Regions from separate parts of the Paenibacillus sp. genome, predicted to be linked through region 3. Evidence: riboswitches for the same ligand, from Rfam matches in the RefSeq annotation. Region 3 holds a riboswitch; each other region holds the start of a gene.

Region 1 (5,657 bases), on a different contig from region 3:
AAAGGTATTGGATTCTTCCACACCTCAACCCACGTTTTCTATATATCAATACGACAAGAGCCTGCAGACCCTGCTCCTTGCGGAACTTTGTCTACAGGCTTTCTTGCGTTGCATTACTGCGGCTAAGCTCGATTACGGATCCGGCGTCGTGTCGATGTCGACCGTTCGCGTCTCGCGGCTCCACTCCACGCCGACGCCGAGCAGCTCGCCGACGTCGCGGAGCGGCACGTAGACGGCTCCGTTCACGAGGGTCGGCGCATGCCCCATCGCTTGCCGCTGGCCGCCCTCGAGCGCGAACGGGGCTCCTTCTTGCAGAGTGAAGGTGCGGCCGCGGTATTCCACCTGCACAGAGCCGCCCTCGGCTTCGTCGAAAGTCACCCTCGCGCCGACGGCTTGGAACAGCGCTCTGAGCGGCACGTACATCCGGTTGCCGATCATGACCGGGCTCGGCTCGAAGCGGCGTTCCGTGCCGTCGACGACGAGCCGGGCGGACGCAGGCGCGTTAGTCGCTGCCGCCGCGGAGCCGGTTTGCAGCGCCTCCGGCAGCGCGTACGCGTACAGCGTGTGCTTCGCCTGCACCAGCAGCATGCCGTTCGCGACGAGGAACGGCCCGTATTGGCCGGCGGCGTCGGTTTGGGCGCGGAAGACGGCCTTGCCTGCGGCGGCGTCGAAGGCGAACACTTCCCCGTCGGACTGACCCGCGAAGAGCGCGCCGCCGACGACGCCCAATCGGCTCACAGGATTGTCGAGTCCGTCATAATCGATGCGGCCTTCGTCGATCAGCTTGCGCGCGTGCAGTCCGAAGCCGTTCTTTCCGGAGAAAAACAACGTTCCGCCGCTCGGTCCGCCGATCCAGGTTCCGGCATCCTCCAAGACGGCGCGCTGCTCCGGGGAAGCGTCGAGATGGGTGACGTACAGCTTCTCGTCGGCTCCCAGCGCGATGACGAGGTCGCCGTCGATGACGGCATGTCCGGCGCGGTGCAGCAGCGGATCTTCGCCTTCCCCCAATGGAATGAAATGCAGGGAGCCGCGAGGCTTCCCCGTCGCCGTATCAATCGCGTCGATCTTCAGTCCGTACGGTTCGGCATCGCCCGGCGGATACGTGTCCCTCAAATAAACGACGTCGTCGCGGACCTGCAGCGGCACGCCTTCGACACGCCAGCGCGTGCTGCCGGTCGCCTTGTCGATGACGTACGTCACGTCCTGCGTGATCGCTCCGGATACGGCGGTCGCATAAAGCACGAAATCGGCGAGCGGCACGCTCTCGCCCGCCCCCGCCGCGTCCGCGTTCCGCCAATACGCATGCCCGGTGTCCGCGTCGACGCAGACGAGGCCTTCCGCGTGCTTGACGTACACGTACTCGGGCTCGGCCGTCAACTCGCCGTCACCCGCCGCGTCGTCGAACTGGGAGCGCCACCGCTCCGCGCCCGTCTCCGCCGCCAGCCGCGACAGCGTGCCGCCGGCGGTCAACGCGTAGACGGAGCCGTCGGCGGAAGCGATCGAGACGATATTCGAACCGAACGACCAGGCGCGCTTCCCGGTGGCGAGCTCGACGGCGACCGCCTTGCCGTTCTGGACGAATACCGCCTTCGAACCGGCGAGCGCGATCCGGCTGCCGCTCCAGCTGTCTTCCTGCGTCGGGCGGCCGTACTCGACCGTCCACCGGGGCGACGCGAGCGGCACGGCGGACGGCGCGTCGGACTGCATGACGCCGGCCTCCGCCGTTCGGTGAGGCTCGTATAAGACCGCCGCGTCCGCCGGCGGCGCGGCCCAGGCGGACGACCATCCCGCCGCGGCGACCGCGGCCGCGACGGCGCGAGACCATCTTCGAACGTACATCGTACCACGCTCCTTCCAAGAATACCCGATGCTATATGGACGCTTGACCTCGCCGGAAAGTTGCCGCTTGCCCGGTTGCCGGACGGCAGGGCGAATGCGGCTGGCGTTCGGAGCCGATTCGAGTACAATGAAAGAAGCCGTCGATCCGGCCGGAGTCGAGGAGACGGCGCGAAGAAAGGAACGAGAACGGAGGAGCATGCGGCATGAGCGCATCGATCGATAAAGTAGCTTGGATATGCATACGGGACGGCCGGGTGTTATGCGCCCGATCGAAGGGGAAGCCAGCCTTCTATCTCCCCGGGGGAAAGCGGGAACCGGGAGAAACCGATGCCGATACGTTGGTGCGGGAAATCGAGGAGGAGCTGACGGCGCGGATTCGCCGCGAGAGCGTCGAGTACGCCGGAATGTACGAAGCGCAGGCCGACGGGAAGCCGGACGGCGTCATCGTCCGTATGACGTGCTACTTCGCGGAGCACGACGGGGACATTCGCCCGGCGTCGGAGATCGACGAGATCGCGTGGCTCGCGTACGAGGACCGGCCGCAGCTGTCCGAAGCCGGACGCCTCGTCTTCGACGAGCTCCGCGCGGCGGGACGGCTGAAGGAGCGGTAAAAGCACATTTCCCGGAGCCGCGCAAGCGAAATTCGTGTAAATCAAATATCGCGGCCGGCGATTGTATTCGAGTGTCGGCCGCGATATGATGTACGCAATCGCATAGCAAGATCACGTGTAAAAGGCAAACTTGCCGAAAGGCAAGGACGCAAAACCGCGGGCCTACGACGCTTCGGCGTTACGGCAGCCGGGTCGCCGCTGACGGAGGAAGGATGAAGTGGCCGCGGATCTTATGCAGCCGCTTTTTTAGCATTACTACAATTAGGAAGCGCTTACGATGTTGCGGGTACAGCTTTAAATAGAGAAACAGGGGAAATGTTCATGAGTTCACTGCGCATCAAATTGCCGATCAGCGTCGTGCTGTTGATCAGCGTCGCCATCGTGCTGTCCGGCGCGGCGACGTATTCGTTCAGCTCGGCGTTGTTGATCCGCAAAAGCGAGGACGAAATTCGAGCGAACGCGTTCCGAACCGGGGAGGCCATCTACGGCCTGCTGAAAGCGGAAATTCGGAAGAGCGAAATACTCGCCTCCCAAACGGTGTTTCGCGAAACGCTGGCACAGCGGGAACGCATGCCGGACGAGCGGTTTTTCCGCGCGGATCACGCAGCCTTCCGGGAAGCGACCGACAGCTTGCGCCGCGCGTACGACGGGGAGTCGCTGCATGAGAAATTTTGGCTGGGCGACAAGAACGGCGTCGTCATTGCGAGCAGCTCGCCGACGCCGGAATCGGGCTCTATCCGCGTAGCGGACCGCGAATATTTTATCGAAGCGATGCAAGGAAAGCCCGCAGTCAGCGGCACGATCGTATCCCGGGCGAACGGGCGGTTCATCATCGTCGCCGCGGCGCCGGTGTTCGACGAGGCAGGGCGCGCGATCGGCGTCGTCGGCAATTCGATTTACACGAGCTTCTTCTCCGATTCTCTTAACGGCGTGAAAGTGAACCAGCGCGGCGAGCTGTATATTTTCGACTCCAACGGGACGGTGCTGGCGCATTCCACCGACGAAACGAAAATTAACAGCCGCGTGGACACGCCCGAGCTGTTGAACGTGCTGCGGAGCAATCCGAGCCGAAGCGGGGCCAGGGGGACGCTGTCGCTGCATGACGGGGAGATTCGGAAATTTTACGGATACTGGAAAGTGCCGTTCGCCGACTGGGTCGTCGTCGTGGAGGACGATTTGCCGGATATCCAAAGCCCGTTGAAGGGGCTCGCGCTTCAATACGCGGTCGTGCTCGTCGCGTCGATCGTCGTCCTGTTCGCGCTCTTTACGATTATGCTGTCCCAATGGGTCACCAAGCCGCTCCGCCGGATGCTCGGCGTCATGGAGGCGGCCGGCGCCGGGGATTTGCACGCTCGGGTACGGTTGACCTCGGCTGGCGAATTCGGCATGCTCGGGCGAGCCCTGAACCAGATGCTGGCGAAAATCAGCGAACTTATGGCGTCGCTGGCGGAGGCGTCGAAGCTCGAGCTGCGGTTCGTCGCCGAACGGGAGCGGAGCCGCTTGTCCGAAAGCTTGCGCCAATCGATGCAGGCGCTCAATTCGTCGCTGGACGAAGCGCGCGTGCAGCAGCTTGCCCTCGAGGAGCTGCAGCGCCACGTCCCGTTCCGCCGGGCAAGCTTGTGGGTCGACGAAGACGGGCGTTTGACCGCCAAAGCGGTGCTGGCGCGGGAGGCGGTCCGGGGCGAGCTTTCGCCGGATTTGGCGAAGGCGCTGTGCCGGAGCCTCGGAGGCGGCGAATCGGCGGCGTACCGGGGCCGCAGGGGGCCTGTTTACGAAATGGCGGTGGCGTTCGATTCCGCCTTCGCGCGGAAAGGCTTGTTTTATTTGGAACGAGACGACAGGGCATTCGCGGATAACGAGGCGGACTTCGCGCTGAGTTACGCGAGCCAAGCTTCCGTCGCCATCGACAACGCATCGTTGTATCGGAGAATGGAACTGATGGCCGTGACGGACGAGCTGACGGGCATGTACAACCGCCGGCATTTCTACCGGTTGGCGGAGGAGGCGTACCGCGGCGCGGAAGAGCTAGGGGAGCCGTTGACCGTCGTGCTGTTCGATATCGACCATTTTAAACAAATCAACGACCGTCTAGGTCATCTGGCGGGCGACGAAGTGCTGCGCCGGCTGCGCGCGATGATCGGGGAAGCGCTGCCGCAGCGCCACGTATTGGCCCGCTTCGGGGGCGAAGAGTTCGCGCTGCTGCTGCCGGGGATCGCGCTCGCCGAGGCGCTGGGCGCCGCGGAACGGCTGCGCGCCGCCGTCGAGCAGTACCGGTTTCCGCCGGAATCGGGAACGGAGGAGCTGCGCGTCACCGTGAGCGTCGGCGGCGCGGCGTGGGAGCGCGGCATGCCGCTGGATACGGCGCTGCAGCATGCGGATACGGCTTTGTACCGAGCCAAAGCGTCGGGACGCAATCGCGTCGTTGCGTACGCATCCGGTACCTAAGGGGGCAGCAAGATGAGAGAACGCCGCGAGGAACGCCGCGAACGCAAAGGCGAGCTGTGGCTTGGCGAGCAGCGGTTTTTCGAATCGATGTTCGACGAAATGAACGACGCCATCATGCTCGCCTCTACTGGAGAAGGCATCATTCGCGTGAACCGGGCGTTCGAAGAGATGTTCGGCTGGAAGGAAGCCGAGCTGCTCGGCACCTTTTTCCGCGACTATCCGTTCGTGCCGAAGGCGATGCGCCATGAATCGGAACACATTTACGTCACGCTCCATCGCGGCGGGAAAGCGAAAAACTTCGATTCCCGCCGCATGCGGAAAGACGGGTCGATGATCGACGTGTCCGTCTCGTTCTCCGTCATCGCCGATCGGCTCGGCCGGAAGGCGATTCTCGGCGTATATCGCGACATTACCGAGCTGAAGAAGCGGGAGCGGCAGCTCGAAGAGAGCGAGCAGCACTACCGGAAGCTGGTCGAGCTGTCCCCGGATCCGATCGTCGTTCATCGGAAAGGACGCTTGCTGTATTGGAATCGGGCGGCAGCCGAAGCTATGGGCGTAGCGAACGATAGCGCGCTGCTCGGCAAGTCGGTCGTCGAATTTATCGACCCGTCGTATGTGGATCAGGTCCACGAAGTGTCGAAACGGATCCAAGACACCGGCGAATCGAAGGAGCCGGCGGAAATCGTGCTGCGCCGCATCGACGGTTCGACGTTCCATGCGGAGCTGGTCGGCACGCGGCTCGAGTACGACGCGCATCCGGCC
Region 2 (5,657 bases), on a different contig from region 3:
GAACCGAGATTCCGCCGCGGAACGCAACGACTGTGTGGTAACCTTCCGACGCCGTCCCGAACGTGATCGTGCATCCCTTCGGAATCGTTACCGGCCTCCACATCGGCAGAGGATCGCCGTCGACGCGCGCATGCATGTCCGCTCCGCATACCGCCGCAACGACTTCTTCCTCCGTCACCATTTCAGCTCCCGATAGAGTCATTTCCAATGCGGCCGCATCGTCGGGATTGCCTACCAGGATGTTGGCTAACCGCAGCGACAATTCGTCGACCGCCCCGCCGACGGAGACCCCGAACCGCTGCCACCCCGTTCTTCCTCGATCCTGCACTGTAGTGAACAGACCAGGCTTCATGATCGTCAATGTCAATTACATGCCCCCGCTTCCATCCCCATGAGAGACTGGTTTGAAATAAACCGTGTCCCCTGCAGTCAAAACACTCGGAGGCGTCCGATCCGGTTGAAACAGCGGCAGCGGCGTGCGCCCGATCAAACGCCACCCGCCGGGCGATGCGAACGGATATACGCCCGTCTGGCTTCCGGCGATTCCGACGCTTCCTGCCGGGACGCGTTCTCGCGGAGTCGACAGGCGCGGCGCCGATATGCGCTCGGACATCCCGCCGAGATACGGAAACCCGGGCATAAAACCGATCATATACACCTTATACGACCGTGACGTGTGGATGCTTACGACGTCCTCGGCGGAAAGTTGATTGCGCTCGGCTACGAACGGCAAATCCGGTCCGCACTCCGAGCAGTAACAGACGGGAATTTCCACCGCGTTCTCGGTAAGCGCGCCTGCGCCTGCACCTGCGACAGCCGCCGCTCGAGCGCGGACGCGCTCCGAGCGCTCCTCTAACCACCGCACCACTTGCGACTGCGCATCTCTTACCTTCCAACTCGTTTTAACGACAGCGATCGGATCGTAATATACGGCCGCCGCTCCATAAGACGGGACCGCTTCTACAAAACCGGGAAACGGTTGTTCCTCCAGAATGCGCGTGAATTCTAACACCTTACGATGCGTATCCGGATCGATGCCGCCTCCGTAATGGACAATGAACGCCCGCTCCCCCAATGGAACGATCCTCACACCATTTTCCAATCCCTATGCCCCCTTCCATGCCCCGCAGGAGCTTTTAGACAGGCGCCCAAGCCGTCAGCAAATCGCCTCTCGGACGTTCCGCGACGCTTCTCCACGACCCGGACGCGATTTCCGGGAAGCTCTTCGGGTCTTGCCTTACATATAAATAAACCCAGCCTTCGCGATTTCCGTCGATATCGACGACGCGCACGCGCTCATATTCGTTGCGGAGGTCTCCCGGTCCGTAAAATTGCTCCAATCGGTCCAACGCCGGCAGACCGGCTTCGCGGATGATCATCCATTCGCCGACGATCATGCCGTCAGCGCGGCTCTCGGACAGCATGAGCGCGGGATACGGTCCGACATTGTACAGCTTCCCTCGGATCGCGCCAGGTTCGGCAGCTAACAAATAAGGAGCGATAATATGATGGTTGGCTTCCCCTGTTAACAACGTGCCATATACAAAAAGGCTAATCATGGCCAAAACCCCTCTCGTAAAGTTGTCCTTGGGCCGACAAGGCCGTCAGGCCTCCGTCGCATTGCGGCGTTCATTCGGAAGCAGCAAAGCCAACACGCCTAGCAAAGGAAGGTACGCGCACAGCCGCATAACGAATTCAATGCCTCTCGCATCGGCCGCCCAACCGAGCACGGCCGAGCCGAGACCTCCGAGACCGAACGCCAGACCGAAAAACAATCCGGAAATGAGTCCGACATTCCCCGGAATCATCTCTTGCGCATAGACGACGATAATCGAAAACGCCGACGACATCACGAACCCCGCGCAAATGACAAGCACGCCGGAAGCGAACAAATTTGCGTACGGCATCAACAGACAAAACGGCGCCGCCCCGAAAATAGATAGGAAAATGACGTTCCGGCGGCCGAACCGGTCCGCAATCGGCCCTCCGACCAGCATCCCGATCGCCGACGCGAACAAAAACGCAAACAGCAGCAACTGCGCATGCGCGATCGGCAAACCGAAGCGATGAATCAAATAAAACGAATAGTAGCTAGTAATGCTGGAAACATATACATACTTGGAAAAAAGCAAAAATACGAGGATCGCGACCGTCCAAGCGATCTGGCGCCGAGATAATGCCGCGGAGCGGCTTGCGCGCTGCGCCCCGCGCTTGGCATGCATCGTCATGTGATTGCGATACCAGCTTGCCACGTACATCTGGATCACGATGCAGGCCGATGCCGCTATCGAAAACCAGATGACGCCGAACTGCCCCAATGGGACGAACACCACCGCCGTCATTATCGGTCCTAGGGAGGTACCGATCGTGCCGCCGACTTGAAATATCGACTGCGCGAGTCCTCGCCTGTTCCCGGCGGCCATATAAGCGACCCGGGAAGACTCCGGGTGAAAGACGGCGGATCCGATGCCGATGGCGATCACGGCGAGCAAAATGACGCCGAAGCTCGACGCCAAGGATAGAGTAACGATACCGGTCAACGTGAAGACGACCCCGATCGGCAATACATTTGGCCGGGGATGCGCATCCGCCGCTTTCCCGACCACCGGTTGCAGCAATGCGGCGGTCGTGCTCATGCAGAAGGCGATCAGCCCGATCTGCTTATACGTCAGTTGCAGAGATTCTTTCAAAATCGGAAATAGCGCCGAAACGGTCGACTGCATCGCATCGTTCAATAAATGTACGATACTGATGGCGATCAGAATCGGAAAAGCGGTCGGCGTTACGGCAGGCATCGATTTCGTTTGAATGCCGGACATTCGTTTGCGATCTTCCTCCTCTCATAAAGTCTTTTTTAAAGCGAAAATTGGTTCCCCTGCATCCCCCCTTTCCCAAAAAAAGCGCGCAAAAAGCCCCCATCCAGCTTACGAGACATAGAAAGATAGACGGAGGCTTCCGTCGTATTCGGCAACTGGCTGGCATCGCGGTCTTTAGGCAAATCCGCATTAGCCCCTGTAGCTTTGCGTCGCCACTTTTCAGTGGGTTTGCTATTGTCGTACGAAGTATGAAATTGTCAAAAAAGGCAATATTGTGTATGTGATATACACTATACTAAGATATTAAATCATTTTCAATAGAGAATTAATATAACGTTTTGTAAATTGCCCAATCTCCGCGAGCCAAGGGGATCGCAAGTCCGACGTTCATGAGCCGGTCGCCGCCGGTAAGCATGGCCAAACAAAAAGACAGGAGCATCCTGTTTCGCTCCTGTCCTTGCATTCTCCGCCACATCGAATTTGTCGCAGTTCTATTGCGGGTGCCCGTATTCTTAAAATACGCTCCCGCCGAAGAGGAATCGGTATTCCCAATGCCTGCCCTCAAAGGAGTCTACCCGGACGCCGCCGGCATCTTCGGAGTACGTATGAAGCACTTTGCCGTTCCCGATGTAGATTCCGTCGTGCGTGATCCGTTGGCTGCTTTTGTTGATCCCGCTATAATTTGATGCCCTTGATCCTTTGTACGACATGAAGAACATGATGTCCCCCGGCTTCAATTGTCTCCAGTCGGACGTTGTTTTTCCGATTCTACGTACGTAATCCCCCTGTGTTCGGGAGTTTGAAGGCAGCGTGATTCCTGCCCCGTCAATATAGGCTTGTCTAACAAAATCGGAACAGTCGAACGTCCTTGTGTTACTGCGGCTCGAGCCGAATTCATAGGGCGTCCCCAAATACTTCATGCCGGCGTCGATGACATTCCTTACAGCTGCGTTAGTCGCCGGTGCCGGCGCTGTCGGGGCCGGGGTTGCCGGGGCGGGGGTTGTCGGTGCCGGGGTTCCCGCATTTGCATTATTCCCCGTAATATTTACGTATTTGCTCGAAGAAGATACGTACCCGACTCGGCCGTTCGCATCCCGCACTTTCAACCAGTAGCGGTTGACGTTCTCGAGAATTTGAAGCCTTTCCCCTTCTCTTGCGTATCGGATTTTGTCCCCCTGCACCGACGGCCTCTCGCGCAGCGTCACGGATCGTTTGACTTCGGCAACCGCTGCATTGGCATTCGAGGAGGGTGGATTTGTCGCCGGTGCCGGCGCTGTTTTAATATCTACGTATTTACTTGAAGAAGATACGTACCCGACCCGGCCGTTCGCATCCCTTACTTTCAACCAATACCGATTGACGTTCTCGAGAACATCGAGTCTTTCCCCTTGTCTTGCGTACCGGATTTTGTCCCCTTGTACCGACGGCCTCTCGCGCAGTGTCACCGTTCGTTTGACTTCGGCCACCGCTGCGTTGGCATTCGTCGTATGCAGCATTCCGACGGATGACCCTTCTTCCGATGCCATTTGGTTCGTAGTCGCCCCGTCATTCGTAACGGGATGAACGACTACATGATTGTCTTGTACGGAGTACCGAATCTCCCGCTGGAAGAGCTCCGAAAGTGCGGAAACGGGGACATGCGGTTTCCCGTTGATCAGCACCGGACGGCCTGATAGCTGAACCGGCTTTTCATCGATTTCCGCACGCGATTGATTCATGGCGATTTCGAAAATGACATCGGTATCCCCAATGCTAAGTACTTGCGCATTCGGGTTCCAGTTCGTACGATACCCGATCGCTTCCGACAAGTCCTGGATCGGGACATATTCATTGTTAACTAATGGGATGCGGCCGCTGTCTTCCGATGCAAGTGGAAGCTGCTGTCCTCCCCCTCCCCTTTCCGCACTTTGGATTTCCATATTGTCATTGGTATTGCCATTGCAAGCTGTCTGCAGGAGTAATGCCGCCATTAGCAGGCTTAACACATAACAGCGCATATCTTTGCGCATCAACTTCTACCCCTTTGTCAATTGGTTTTAGGGATAGGTTGAGTAAATAATGCAAAACTATGCAACATTTCCACGAATACACTCCTAAGAAAAAGGAGTACCCGATTCGTCGCGGGTACTCCATCCTCGATCACAATATAGATTCCGAAAAACCTACCCTTATATTGCCTAAAACGGACAAACTTTCCTTAGGATATCTGGTTTGCGTCGCTCGATCGACGGCGATCAAACCAAACTTTTGGTCATAACCGAGCTGCCATTCGAAGTTATCCAATAAGGACCAATGCATATATCCGATGACGCGAATGCCCTCTTCCACGCATTCGTGGACACCCTTCAACGCCCGCTTGATGAACTCTACGCGGTCCGCATCTTGATCGGTCGATATACCGTTCTCCGTAATCATAATCGGTTTATCCCAATGCTTCGATACGAATCGCAGCACGCCGGCCAACGCTTCCGGGTAATACTCGTAGCCCATTTTCGTTTTCCTGGCGGCCGGATCCAATGGAACAACGCCGTTCGGGCCATGGATTTTCCGGGAATAATTTTGGACTCCTAAGAAGTCGTCCTCTTGAAGATAAGGCAGGTAATGAAGGAAGTCGTCATGCTGCTCCGCTTTCACAAATTCCTCCCCGCCCGGAAGCGCCTGATGGTCATACAGCGAGAACGTAATGCCGACCTTGATATGGGGCTGCGCTTCTTTAATCGCTTGCCGCGCTCGCACATGGCATTTCATGATGAGCAGATCGCCATCGTCCGTTCGGTGAGATAGAAACGGATGGACCATCCTCGGGTCCATGCCGAACGACTGGCCCAGTGCCCTGTAGTA
Region 3 (5,657 bases):
CCGCTCGACAGCAGCGACGCCACGATGACGAACGCGCAGATGGCGATAATTTTCGTGCGGATTTTCGCTCTCACGGCGCCGGCCTCCCTTTGCTCTCCGCGTATTCGTTCGGGCTCGCGCCGACGGCTTTGCGGAACACTTGGCTGAAATATTGGCTGCTTCGGTAGCCGACCATCTCGGAAATTTCGTAAATTTTATGTTTGCCTTCCGCGAGCAGCCGCTTCGCGTGCTCCATCCGGACGTGCGTCAAGTGCTCGAGCATCGTGCGGCCGACCTCTTCCTTGAACAAGTGCCGCAGATGGTCGCCGCTGATGCCGAGCGCGCCGGCGATGCTGTCCGACGTCAAATCGTCCGCGTAATGCTTCTGCATGTAATCGAGCGCTTGCCGCACCTTGGCGGACAGCTTCGACGACGCGCGCGCCTCGTCCGCCGCCTCCCGCAGCCGCGCCTCGAACCAGGCGCGGAGGCGGTCAGCCGGCGAACGGGCGTCGGCTGCGGCTTCGGCGGCGAGCGGCCCGTCCGCCTGCATCGGCTCGAGCGGCGGCAGGGCGTATTCGGCGCGGAACTCCTTCAGCAGCCGCAGCCCCCGCTCGCACAGGTCGCGGAGCGCCTCGACGTCGCGGCTCGCGGCGGCGGCGCCGAACGCGGCGCGCAGCGCGCGGACGGCTTCGTCCGGCGTAAGGGCGGCCAGCGCCGCCGCGGCCCGGTCGAGCTCGCCTTGGAGCCGCTCGCGGTCCGCCGGGGCCGCCGGCTCCTCGTCCTCCAGAAGCAGCGTCTTGCCGGCCCCGTCGAACGCCGCCGCGCGGCGCACCGCTTCCTTGCCCGCCCGGTACGCCGCCGCCAGCTCCGCCGCCTCGCGGAAATCGCCGGCCGCGCAGACGGCCGCCGCCCGCCCGCCGCGCGCCTTCAGCGCCTGCCGGATCGCGGACGCCGCCTCGAGCAGCCGCTCGCGCCGATTCCGCGCCCCGGGCTCGGGGGCGAACGCCGCGACGAGCGCCCACAAGTTCGGCTCCATGCGGGCCGTCTCCAGCGCGGCGGGGATCGGCGGCTCGAGGAACGGCTCGTCCGCGTCGGCCGGCTCCGGCCGCGGCTCCCGCGCGAGGAACGGCGCATCCGGCTGCAGGAGGAACAGCGCGTACCGCCGCTCCGACGCGGCCGCCTCGCCTCGCCGATCGTCGAGCGCCGCGAGGTCCGCCGCCCGCCCGGTCAGCACGTCGCGCAGCAGCTCCCGGCGGAACAGCCGGTTTCGCAGCCGCTCCTTCTCCCGCGCGTCCCGGATGCGGCGCAGCTCCGCGAGCAGCGTCTCGGCGCCGACCTCGTGCTTTAGCAAATAATTTTCGACGCCGAGCGTCAGCGCCGCCTTCGCGTACTCGAACTCCTTGTACGACGTCAGCAGCAATATTTTCGTCTCCGGGTGCTTGTCCAGCACGCGGCGGCTGAATTCGATGCCGTCCATGCCGGGCATCTTGATATCGACGATGACGAGCTCCGGCAGCAGCCGCTCGAAGCTGTCGAGCGCCCGCTTCGGATTCGTCTCCTCGGCGACGACCGCGAAGCCGAGCGACTCCCAATCGAGCAGCCGCCGAAGATGCTGCACCGCCAAAATTTCATCGTCCACCAACATGACTTTCATGATTGATCGCACCGCCCGAATGCATCGTTTTTGTTTAATGCTACTAATCATGGCACTCGGCGGGCGATTTGTCGACCGTCGAACGCGCGGGGCGTCCGTTCTCGCGCACAAAAAAACCGGCGCGCCTCGGCACGCCGGTTCTATGTACACGTTAAACTTTAAATTTGCCGACCATCCCCTGCAGCTCTTCCGCCATTTTCGTGAGTACGGATGTGGAGGCCGTAATTTCCTGCATCGAAGCGAGCTGCTCCTCGGTGCTTGCGACGACCTGCTGAATGCTGCCCGACGATTGCGCGGAGATCGCCGACACTTCTTCCATGGCGCCCAGAATCGCGGCCGCGCCGGCGGCCGTCCGCTGCGAAGCCGACGACACCTGCTCGATTTGGCGCGCGACCGCGTCGATCGCCTCGACGATTTCTTCGAACGCCCGTCCCGCCGAGTCCACGACGCCGACCCCTTCCGCCACTTCGCCGGAGACGAATTCCATCGTCGCGACGGCGGATCGCGTATCTCTGCCGATCGACCGCACCAACTCGGAAATCCGCTTCGCCGATTCGTCGGATTGCTCCGCAAGCTTGCGGATTTCCGCGGCAACGACGGCGAACCCGCTGCCGTGCTCGCCCGCGCGCGCCGCCTCGATCGAAGCGTTCAGCGCGAGCAAATTCGTCTGGGAAGCGATGCCGGAAATGACGCTCACGATCTGCTCGATTTCGTTCGAGCGCTCGCCCAAGCCGTTCACGTCCTGCGCCAGCTGCCCGACGCGGCCGCCGATCGAGCTCATTTTCGCGACCGCCGTTTGGATGGACTCATTCCCGCTCTCCGCCGTGTCCTTCGTACGGGCGGCCGCGTCGGACACGTCCGAAGCGTTGACCGACATGAGCCGCAGCTGCTCCGCCATGCCGCTCAATTCATCTTTCGTTTCCACGATTCGCTGTGCCTGACGGTCCGAGCCGGCGGCGACCCCTTGGATCGCCTCGGTCACCTGTTCGGCGGCCGACGAGCTTTGCTCCGAGCTTGCGCTCATCTGCTCGGCGGAAGCGGCGAGCTGATGAACATTATCGTTGATTTGATGAATGATCGACCGGAGCGACGAAGCCATCTCGTTGAAGTTGCGGCCGAGCTGTCCCAGCTCGTCGCTCGATTCGACGGCGATCTGCTGCGTCAAGTCGCCTTCGCTAATATGGCGCGAGCCGACGCCGATGCTGCGCAGCGGCTGCAGAATGGAACGGAGGATCCAGAACACCATCGCCCCGAACAGCGTCAGCGCTACAGCCAGCACGATGGCCGTCGTGCGCAGGATCGGCGCCGCTTCCGCGGCGACCTCGCGCTCGTACATCGTTCCGGCGATCTTCCAGCCGGTTTCGGGGTTCGTCGCGAACACCATCTTTTTCTCGTCTCGGCCGTTAAGAACGTAGTCGAAGGATCCGGAGTCCCCGGCATACAGTTTATCGTGCTCCTCGTTCTCCGCAGCGACCGTGCCGCCTTCGTTGGCCGGATGGTAGATGTATTTCCGCTCCTCGTCGAGGATGTACACGTACCCCTCGCGTCCGATCGTAACGTGCTTCGCGATCTCGGCAAGCTTCTCCAAGTTGACGTTGAACGCTACGACCCCGCTCCCGTCCGCCGTCACTTTCGCGACCGTCACGACGAGGCTGCCCGTCGTCGCGGATACGTACGGAGCGGTCACGACCGCTTCTCCTTGATGCTCCATCGCTTTGATGAACCACGGGCGCTTGCGCGGATCGAAATCGGCCGCGTTGCGTTTGTCCGGCGAATTGACGTACAGGCCTGTCTTCGTCCCGACGAACGACAACTCGACCTCGTCGTGGATGGACATGAACGTCGCCAATTCGTCCCGCACGGCGGCGTCCGCGACGACGTTCGTGCCTTCGAGCGCGGCGACGTCCGCAAGGGCGATCGTGGCCGCCAAGACGCTGATTTCTTTCTTCTTGGCAATGAAGTAATCGTTGATGATCGTATTCAATAAATTTACGTTCTGCTCGGCCGCCTTCACCATCTGGTCCTCGATTTCCGTTCTTGCGTTGGTGAACGAAATCAGGGAGACGACGATCGTCGGGATCAGCAGCGCCGCGGCGAACGCGGCGATCAATTTGTTTTTGACGGACAGCAGATTCATGATTTTCATTCTTTCCAGCAGCGGTTTCATCGTTGCACTCCTTCTAGTTGTCCAAGTTTGTCGAATGGGGCGGCGGATTCGGCACAAAAGAAAAGCCGCCCTCGCATGCGGGGGCAGCTCATCGTTCGATGGTCTTGATTCCGTATACGGCAGCCCGGCGATCATGCGCTGCTCGCAGCGTGTAGACCCGTGGCTTTGCGTCCCGATCTTTCGACCGGTTTGCCTTTATCGATATGCAGCTTCGTTCCAAAGTCCGCGCCATTTTTTGGTCATTAACTGGATTAAGTATATCATGGGTTTCATGATTTGCAACTTTTGTTCTGCGCCCCAATACCCCCTAGGCTTACAGTCAAGTCCCGGTCCGTTTCCCGCGCGCCGGCCGCGTCGGGTATACTAGATGGAAAAACAGGGGGCGAGCATGCGATGGAATGGCTCATAGGGTTGGCCGGCAGCGCGGCGATCGCGGGAGCGGCTTATGCGAAACGGTCGCTGTCCGGCTCCGGCTTCCTGGCGGCGGTCACAATGGGGACGGCGATGTACGCGCTCGGCAGCGCGGTTTGGTTCGGCTCCCTCATCGCGTTCTTCCTATCGTCGACGCTGTGGTCCAAGTGGAAAGCGCATGCGAAGCGCGAAGCCGAGAGCGGCTACGAGAAGTCCGGAAGGCGCGACGCCGGCCAAGTGCTCGCGAACGGAGGGCTGGGGCTGCTGCTGTGCGCGGCGCACGCGGCATGGCCGCATCCGCTCTGGTGGTACGCCTTCCTCGGCGTCATGGCGGCGGTTACGGCCGATACGTGGGCGACGGAAATCGGAGCCTTCAGCCGGACGCCGCCGCGATCGGTCAAGACGGGGCGGCGCGTGCCGCCCGGCACGTCCGGCGGCGTCTCCGCCCTCGGCCTTACCGCCTCGCTGGCCGGCGGCCTCTTCATCGGCGCCGCGGCGTGGGCGCTGCTGCTCGCGGCGCCCGGCGAGGCTGCGCCGGATGCGGTCGCGGCGGCGCTGAGACCGGCCGCTTGGATCGGGATCGCCGGCCTCGCCGGCGCGGCCGGGTCGCTCGCCGATTCGTGGATCGGCGCGACATGGCAGACCATGTACCGCTGCGGCATATGCGGCCGCGACATCGAGCAGGCCCGTCACTGCGGGGCGCCGGCCGCGCGCATCCGCGGCCGCGCCGGCTGGAACAACGACGCCGTCAACACCGCCGGTTCGGCCGTAGGCGGCGCGGCCGCCGCGGCCATGGCGCTGGCGCTCGGCTTCGCCTGACATGTCTAAAGAAAGCCGAAAGACTTCGAACCGCCGAACGGCATCGAAGTCTTTCGGTTTGTTATAACGCATGGAACAAGCTGAGTCCGTACACGGAAGCCGCCGCGAATACGATCGTCCATAACGCTAAACTAATCGTCATCCAACCGACCACGCGAGTTTTGGAGGCGCCGAGGGTTAAGGCCAAGACGGCGGCGATATCGGTTCCGACGAAAATCGGCGCCAGCAGCGCTAATCCCGGGATCCCGTATTTTTCCCAAATCGCCTTGGACCGCGTTTCTCTTTTCGTCGGACCGACGATACCCTTTCGTTCCCTTCTTGCCTGCCTCCAATGATCGATCTGCTTGAAAAACAGACCAAGCAGCAAAATAAGGAGAAAATTGCCCGCGAAGGCCGTAACGCCGACCCACACAGGCGACAATCCCCAGGCGACCCCGAGAGGTACGACTAGAGAAACGTCCATCCAAGGCGCCGCCGCAAGCAAAAACAAAACCAGAAACTGCCACGCCGCACCCGCTTCTTCCGCCCACTCCAGCAAACGACCACCCCTCTCTCGTCCAATGTGCCGGAACACAATCGTGTCGTCTTTCGATTAAGTTTTGTTTCTCCATTCCTTCACGGCGTAAT
Region 4 (5,657 bases), on a different contig from region 3:
AGATCAAATAATATCCGGACAAGAACGTGGTCAACGCCGTGCCGACCCAAACCATTAAGTACAGGAGATCGATTCGCTCCAAAATTTGCGCAGGCAGCTGCATCATCCGGGTCAGCGCCATCGCCGGCCAAACGTCGTTCGCGGCCTCCTCCGCGCTCATGACGGCCATCGTCGCCGCGACGGTAAGCACGACAAGCAACGAGGAGACGATCAACCCCGCCGTCATTCCCTTGAACGCCTGCCGGGGATCGGCCATCGAAGGAATGACGACCGTTAAGATACACATGCCGATTTGCGCGAACGGCATGCTCGCCACGAGGACGCCCGCCGACCAAAAATCGCCGATATGTGTGCCGTTGCCCCACACGGGCAGCAAGTTGACGAGCTTCATTTCCGTCGCGCTTAAGGCGATCAGCAGCAGCATCGCCGCAGCCGTCAGCGGGGCGTAATAAAATTGAATATACGCGAACGTCGTCACGTCGCTGCGGCTGGTCAGCCCGACGGCGATCAAGACGGCCGCAATGATCGCGGCAAAGGGCGTTGTCGACAGCACGATCGTGTTCATCATATCAGCAAACTCCCGTACGGCTAAACTTAACAGAACCGCAATGAACGAAACGTAAAGAAATCCTAACGTATCACCCAAAGGACGTCCGATCAGCTTCCTGGCGTATTCTATGATCGAATCCCTAGGAAACCGGGTGCCAAGGAACGTTATCGCAACGAGGCCTGCGGCCGTAATGGCGAGACCGACGAGCGTCGCCAGCGGCGCCCCGTAATTCACGCGTTCGGCCGTTATGCGCGGCAGCGCGAGGACGCTGATGCCGATTAAGCTGGATACGAGCACGGCCGCAGCCTGCACCGCCGTAATTTGACGTTCGCGCATGCTACGATGTCCCCCTTCCGTTCGAGCCGCTCCGCGGGTTTGGATACGGCGCGGCGCGAAGCCGCTCGCGCGGTCGCAGCTCCGCCGGCCGGTCCAGCAGAAACCGGATCGGCGCTCGTATGATCGCGTCCTTGAGGCCCGCGGCATTCAGCGGCGCGACCGGGGCGAGGAACGGCACGCCGAACGAGCGCAGCGAAATCAGATGGTTGTTCACGAGAAACAACGCCAAGATCAAGCCGAAGAAACCGAATAGACCGGTGGCAGCGATAATCGGAAACCGGAGCATACGGAACGCCATCGCGGCGTTGTACGCCGGCGTCGCGAACGAGCTGATCGTCGTCAGCGCGATCACCACGACGGTGATCGGACTGACGAAGCCGGCCATGACCGCCGCCTGCCCGATGACCAGCACGCCGACGATCGACAGCGCGCCGCCGATTTGCTGCGGCATGCGAACGGTCGCTTCCCGCAAAATCTCCACCGCCACTTCCATGACGAACACCTCGAGAAACGTCGGGAACGGCACCCCGGCTCGGCCGCTGGCGACGGCGACGGCGAACTTCGTCGGGATGAGCTCCGGATGGAACGACAAAATGGCGATGTACAACGAAGGCGTAATAAGCGAAAACAGCAGCGCCATCAAGCGGACGAGCCGAAGCATGCTCATGATGCCCGCCCGTTCGTTGTAATCCTCCGACGTTTGGTAGAACATCGCGAAGGACGTCGGACACAGCAACGCGTACGGTGAACCGTCCGTCAAAATAGCGACGCGGCCTTCAAGCAAATTGCCGACCGTTACATCCGGCCGTTCCGTGTTCCGAATTTGCGGAAACGGCGACCATGGGTTGTCTTGAACGTATTGCTCGATGTAACCTGCATCGAGAATGCGGTCGATGTCGATCGCATTCAGCCGCCGCTCCACGTCTTCGACGAGCTTCGGGTTCGCGATGCCGTCCAAATACAACAATATGACGCTCGTTTTCGTAAGCCGCCCCAGCTGCAGCGTCTTCATTTTCAGCTGTTCCGTGGGGAGCCGTGTACGAATCAGCGCAATGTTCGTCTGCAAATTTTCGATGAAGCCGTCCCTCGGCCCCCGAATGACCTGCTCGCTCTTCGGCTGCTCCACGGCGCGCTGCTCGACCTTCTGCACGTTCACGACGATCGCTTCGTCGAAGCCTTCGATCAGCACGACGGCGCTCCCCGCCAGCAAGTCGCTCACGGCTAGCCGACAATCCGGCGCGGTTTTCCCGTCCGCATGAAACATCGTTTGCTTGAGAACGAGTTCCGCGGCCCGCGACGAATCCGCCGGCTCAGGCTTCGCCGAAAGCTGCATCAATGGCTTGATGACGGTTTCCGAGATCATGTCCTTATCGACCAAGCTCGTGAAAAACAGCGCGGCCGCCGACGTACCGCCGAACGCGTCGAAATCCCGAATAACGAAATCCTGCGTATGATGGAAGACGGACTTGAAATATTCGAGTTTCTCCTGAAACGACGATCCGGCAGTCGAGCTTTGGCCGAAAGGCGCCTTGCCCTTCGACCGAACCGTTCCGGCTGCATTGGACTTGCGGTACATCGCTACACCCCTCGGAGGTACGCTCTTCGCGTACGATTGCGTAGCAATTATTGTACGCAAAACGCGTACTTCGCATGCAGCTCGTCCCAGAACCGGAAACCGAGACTTCTTCGTATTGGAAACGATTCATCGAATCTATCATGTTGTCTATACTTGGAGTATTGCTTTTGATGCAAATTCGAATATACTCAGTAAGGTAAGACGTGATCGCGATCCGCTTTCCGACGAAAACTGAATCCTGTAACAAAGGCAAACCCGCGGAAACGCGGGGACGCAAAGCCGTGGGTCTAACGCAGCCATGCTGCCACGATCGCCAGGCCGCTGGAAGGATGGACATACAAGCACGACTTCCATCCCCCTCGGCAGATGGATTTTTTTATGCCAAAATGGAGGGTCATATGATGAAGAAGCAATTTCGTACTATCGCGGCGATCGCCGCGATCGCGGCATCCGTCGCAAGCATTGGAACACCGACCGCTGCGGCATCGGGCACCGCCGTTAACGGGGCGGACAACGTATACGTGTCCTCGGACCCGAACCAAGCGCCGGCAACAACCCCTACGACGATACAATCGACTTCGCAAATGTCGCTCGGTTCGTACTTGATCGACATGGGGTCGGCCGTGCCGGCCATTACGGCCAACGATTATGTGCGGGTCGACGACAACACGGGGCAAGGCGCCGGTTGGAAAGTCACGGTCTCGGCATCCGACTTGCGCGCTACCGTGAACGATCCTTCCTTGAACGGGGCTACCTTCAAGGTAAATCTTCCGGTGGACAGCACAAATCCGGACCCTATTCATAATACGAATACGCCGATTCTTCAGGTCGTACAGGACGGCACGCTGACAGGCGTGAACTCGTCGGACACGACGAACGTCTCCGCTTACAGCGGTCAAGTCACGACTTCCGGCGTGCGCATCATGGACGCGGACGTCATGTTCGGTCAAGGCGCCTATACGCAACGTTTTCGTTACACTTTGAAGCTTCCACAATATATTTCGATTGCTCAACTCTCCGATATCGCTGCGGGCTCTCAATATGAGGCAACCAATTCGAACCGTCCTGCTCAAGTCGGTTTGTTCGAAGGTTCGTACAGCACAACGGTAACCTACACCGTTGCAACGGGGCCGTAAGCATGAATCACAGGCGACCACTCTGCTCGAGCTGGTTGCCTTTTTTATGGAAGGGGGATATGAATGATCGCAAAATGCTTTGGGATCATTATGGCCGCTATGCTGTTGACGATATACGGAATGGAACCGCGGGTTTCGGCGGCTGATGCCGAAGAAGGGATCGTCGCCATTCAAGCCAAAGGGGATCAAGTCGTTGCCGGTTATTACTCCTTCATCGGGAAGCCCGGCGAAATCATTACCTTCGAGTTGGGAACGCGGAATACGTCTGGCGCCCACATCGCCAACGGTTTCTTGTATGTCTCCGATGCGCCGGTCGCCATCGGCGGCGGCATGGGCGCGGTCGATCCGGAACATATCCAGCGCGGCGGAATCGGGTCCTGGTTCCTTGTTCCGGAACAAGAAATCCATCTGCGTGCCGGCGAGAAAAAAGACGTTACGCTTCAACTTACCATCCCGAAAGATGCCGCTCCGGGCGACCACGTCGCGGTTCTCACCCTTCGTCACCTGTTGAAGGAACAAGAACGGCAAGAGATCGAAGACGGCACATCGGTAACGATCAATAAAGCTTATGCGCAGGCGATCGGCGTGCTGGTCACGGTGCCGGGCGCGGAGACGCACAAGCTGACGCTCGCTTCTATGGAAACGCAATGGGACGGCGCAAACTTGGGATTGGCGCTTTCCATTCGCAATGACGGAAATAAAGTGGAACGATTGAAGGGCGAAATTCGGATTTATCGAGACGGAACGTTGCTGCATACAGAAAAAGCCGAAATGGGCTCGATTTACCCGGGGAAGGTTGGCATCTACAACCTCCAACAGCTGCCGAACGCGCTGAAGAAAGCGGGAGAATACACGGCGGAAGTGACATGGGAGTACGCCGGGGTGACGGAAAGCACAACGTTCGCCTACAACCTTACGGGTGTGAGCGTGTCTCGCGCAGAAGCGACCCATTACCAACAAACCGGCGAGACGTTCTCGGAAGAGGCCATCATTATTACGAAGTCCGATGCCTTGAAGATTGCCGGCGTCGTCGCCGCTTCGATCGTTCTCATTATCGCGCTAGTCTTCATCATCCGCCGAAGAAAGAACGGTTCGAACCGACAAGCCCCCGGGAGGTAACGCCGCCCGCGGGCTTCTTCTTTATTATAAGCAAAACAACACACCCCTATCGATTGGTTTACTGTCAAACCAATCCATAGGGGTGTTCATTCGTTTTTCATTTTTTGTAAATTACATACGAGACCCTTTAATTGGACGCAATTTACCCCACCTTATGCTCGATGCGCAATTTGTCCGCGACCATCGCGATGAATTCGCTGTTCGTCGGCTTCGCCTTCGAAATGTTGATCGTATAGCCGAACAGGTGCGAAATGCTGTCGATGTTGCCGCGCGTCCAAGCGACCTCAATGGCATGGCGAATCGCGCGCTCCACGCGGGACGGAGTAGTCCGGTATTTCTCGGCAATCGCCGGATACAGCGTCTTCGTAACAGCGCTTAACAGTTCAATATTGTTGTAAACCATGGTGATGGCATCGCGCAAATATTGGTACCCTTTGATATGCGCAGGAACGCCGACTTCGTGAATGATGTTCGTGATGCTCGCGTCCAAATTCGGCTTGCCTTGAGGCTTCGTCTGCACGAGAGACGTCTGTCGCTTGCGCATCTGCGATCCGAGCCCGTTCATCGAGCCGGCGCCGTTCATGCTGCCGCCGGCCGGAACCGGACCGGACGCGAGCTGGCGAATGCGATTGACCAGCACGTCCATGTCGAACGGCTTTAGAATATAGTATGACGCGCCGAGCTGTACAGCTTTCTGCGTAATGTTTTCCTGGCCGAACGCGGTCAGCATGACGATTTTCGGGGCCGGCTCCAAATTCAGTTCCCGGAGACGCTCGAGCACGCCCAGCCCGTCGAGATGCGGCATGATAATATCCAAAATGAGAACGTCGGGCACGATGCCCTTGTCCTCGATGATTTCCATCACTTCTTCCCCGTTATATGCTACCCCGACTACCTCTAGATCGTCTTGCTCGCCGATGTACTCCGACAATAAATTCGC

What was found. A riboswitch is a leader RNA that binds a small molecule or an ion and turns the genes downstream of it on or off. The one in region 3 is predicted to bind cyclic di-GMP.
Region 1: linked by a shared signal. The riboswitch ahead of VE009_RS18370 (diguanylate cyclase) and the one ahead of VE009_RS02155 (methyl-accepting chemotaxis protein) in region 3 are both predicted to bind cyclic di-GMP.
Region 2: linked by a shared signal. The riboswitch ahead of VE009_RS14180 (MFS transporter) and the one ahead of VE009_RS02155 (methyl-accepting chemotaxis protein) in region 3 are both predicted to bind cyclic di-GMP.
Region 4: linked by a shared signal. The riboswitch ahead of VE009_RS09545 (WxL domain-containing protein) and the one ahead of VE009_RS02155 (methyl-accepting chemotaxis protein) in region 3 are both predicted to bind cyclic di-GMP.

Annotation. Positions count from the first base shown of each region.
Region 1 is NZ_DASQNA010000033.1:195,183-200,839, forward strand. It holds partial or broken gene VE009_RS18355 (transposase) at 1-13, opposite strand, end outside; gene VE009_RS18360 (PQQ-binding-like beta-propeller repeat protein) at 133-1,839, opposite strand; gene VE009_RS18365 (NUDIX domain-containing protein) at 2,043-2,450, shown strand; cyclic di-GMP riboswitch class I at 2,564-2,650, shown strand; gene VE009_RS18370 (diguanylate cyclase) at 2,772-4,895, shown strand; gene VE009_RS18375 (putative bifunctional diguanylate cyclase/phosphodiesterase) at 4,908-5,657, shown strand, end outside.
Region 2 is NZ_DASQNA010000025.1:377,964-383,620, forward strand. It holds gene VE009_RS14165 (biotin-dependent carboxyltransferase family protein) at 1-367, opposite strand, end outside; gene pxpB (5-oxoprolinase subunit PxpB) at 368-1,102, opposite strand; gene VE009_RS14175 (gamma-glutamylcyclotransferase family protein) at 1,137-1,559, opposite strand; gene VE009_RS14180 (MFS transporter) at 1,605-2,819, opposite strand; cyclic di-GMP riboswitch class I at 2,964-3,059, opposite strand; gene VE009_RS14185 (SH3 domain-containing protein) at 3,329-4,825, opposite strand; gene VE009_RS14190 (glycoside hydrolase family 1 protein) at 4,956-5,657, opposite strand, start outside.
Region 3 is NZ_DASQNA010000007.1:231,432-237,088, forward strand. It holds gene VE009_RS02145 (sensor histidine kinase) at 1-74, opposite strand, end outside; gene VE009_RS02150 (response regulator transcription factor) at 71-1,633, opposite strand; gene VE009_RS02155 (methyl-accepting chemotaxis protein) at 1,785-3,800, opposite strand; cyclic di-GMP riboswitch class I at 3,916-4,004, opposite strand; gene VE009_RS02160 (DUF92 domain-containing protein) at 4,194-5,030, shown strand; gene VE009_RS02165 (small multi-drug export protein) at 5,092-5,568, opposite strand.
Region 4 is NZ_DASQNA010000018.1:102,663-108,319, reverse strand. It holds gene VE009_RS09555 (GerAB/ArcD/ProY family transporter) at 1-886, opposite strand, end outside; gene VE009_RS09550 (spore germination protein) at 888-2,462, opposite strand; cyclic di-GMP riboswitch class I at 2,701-2,788, shown strand; gene VE009_RS09545 (WxL domain-containing protein) at 2,864-3,598, shown strand; gene VE009_RS09540 (hypothetical protein) at 3,662-4,717, shown strand; gene spo0A (sporulation transcription factor Spo0A) at 4,860-5,657, opposite strand, start outside.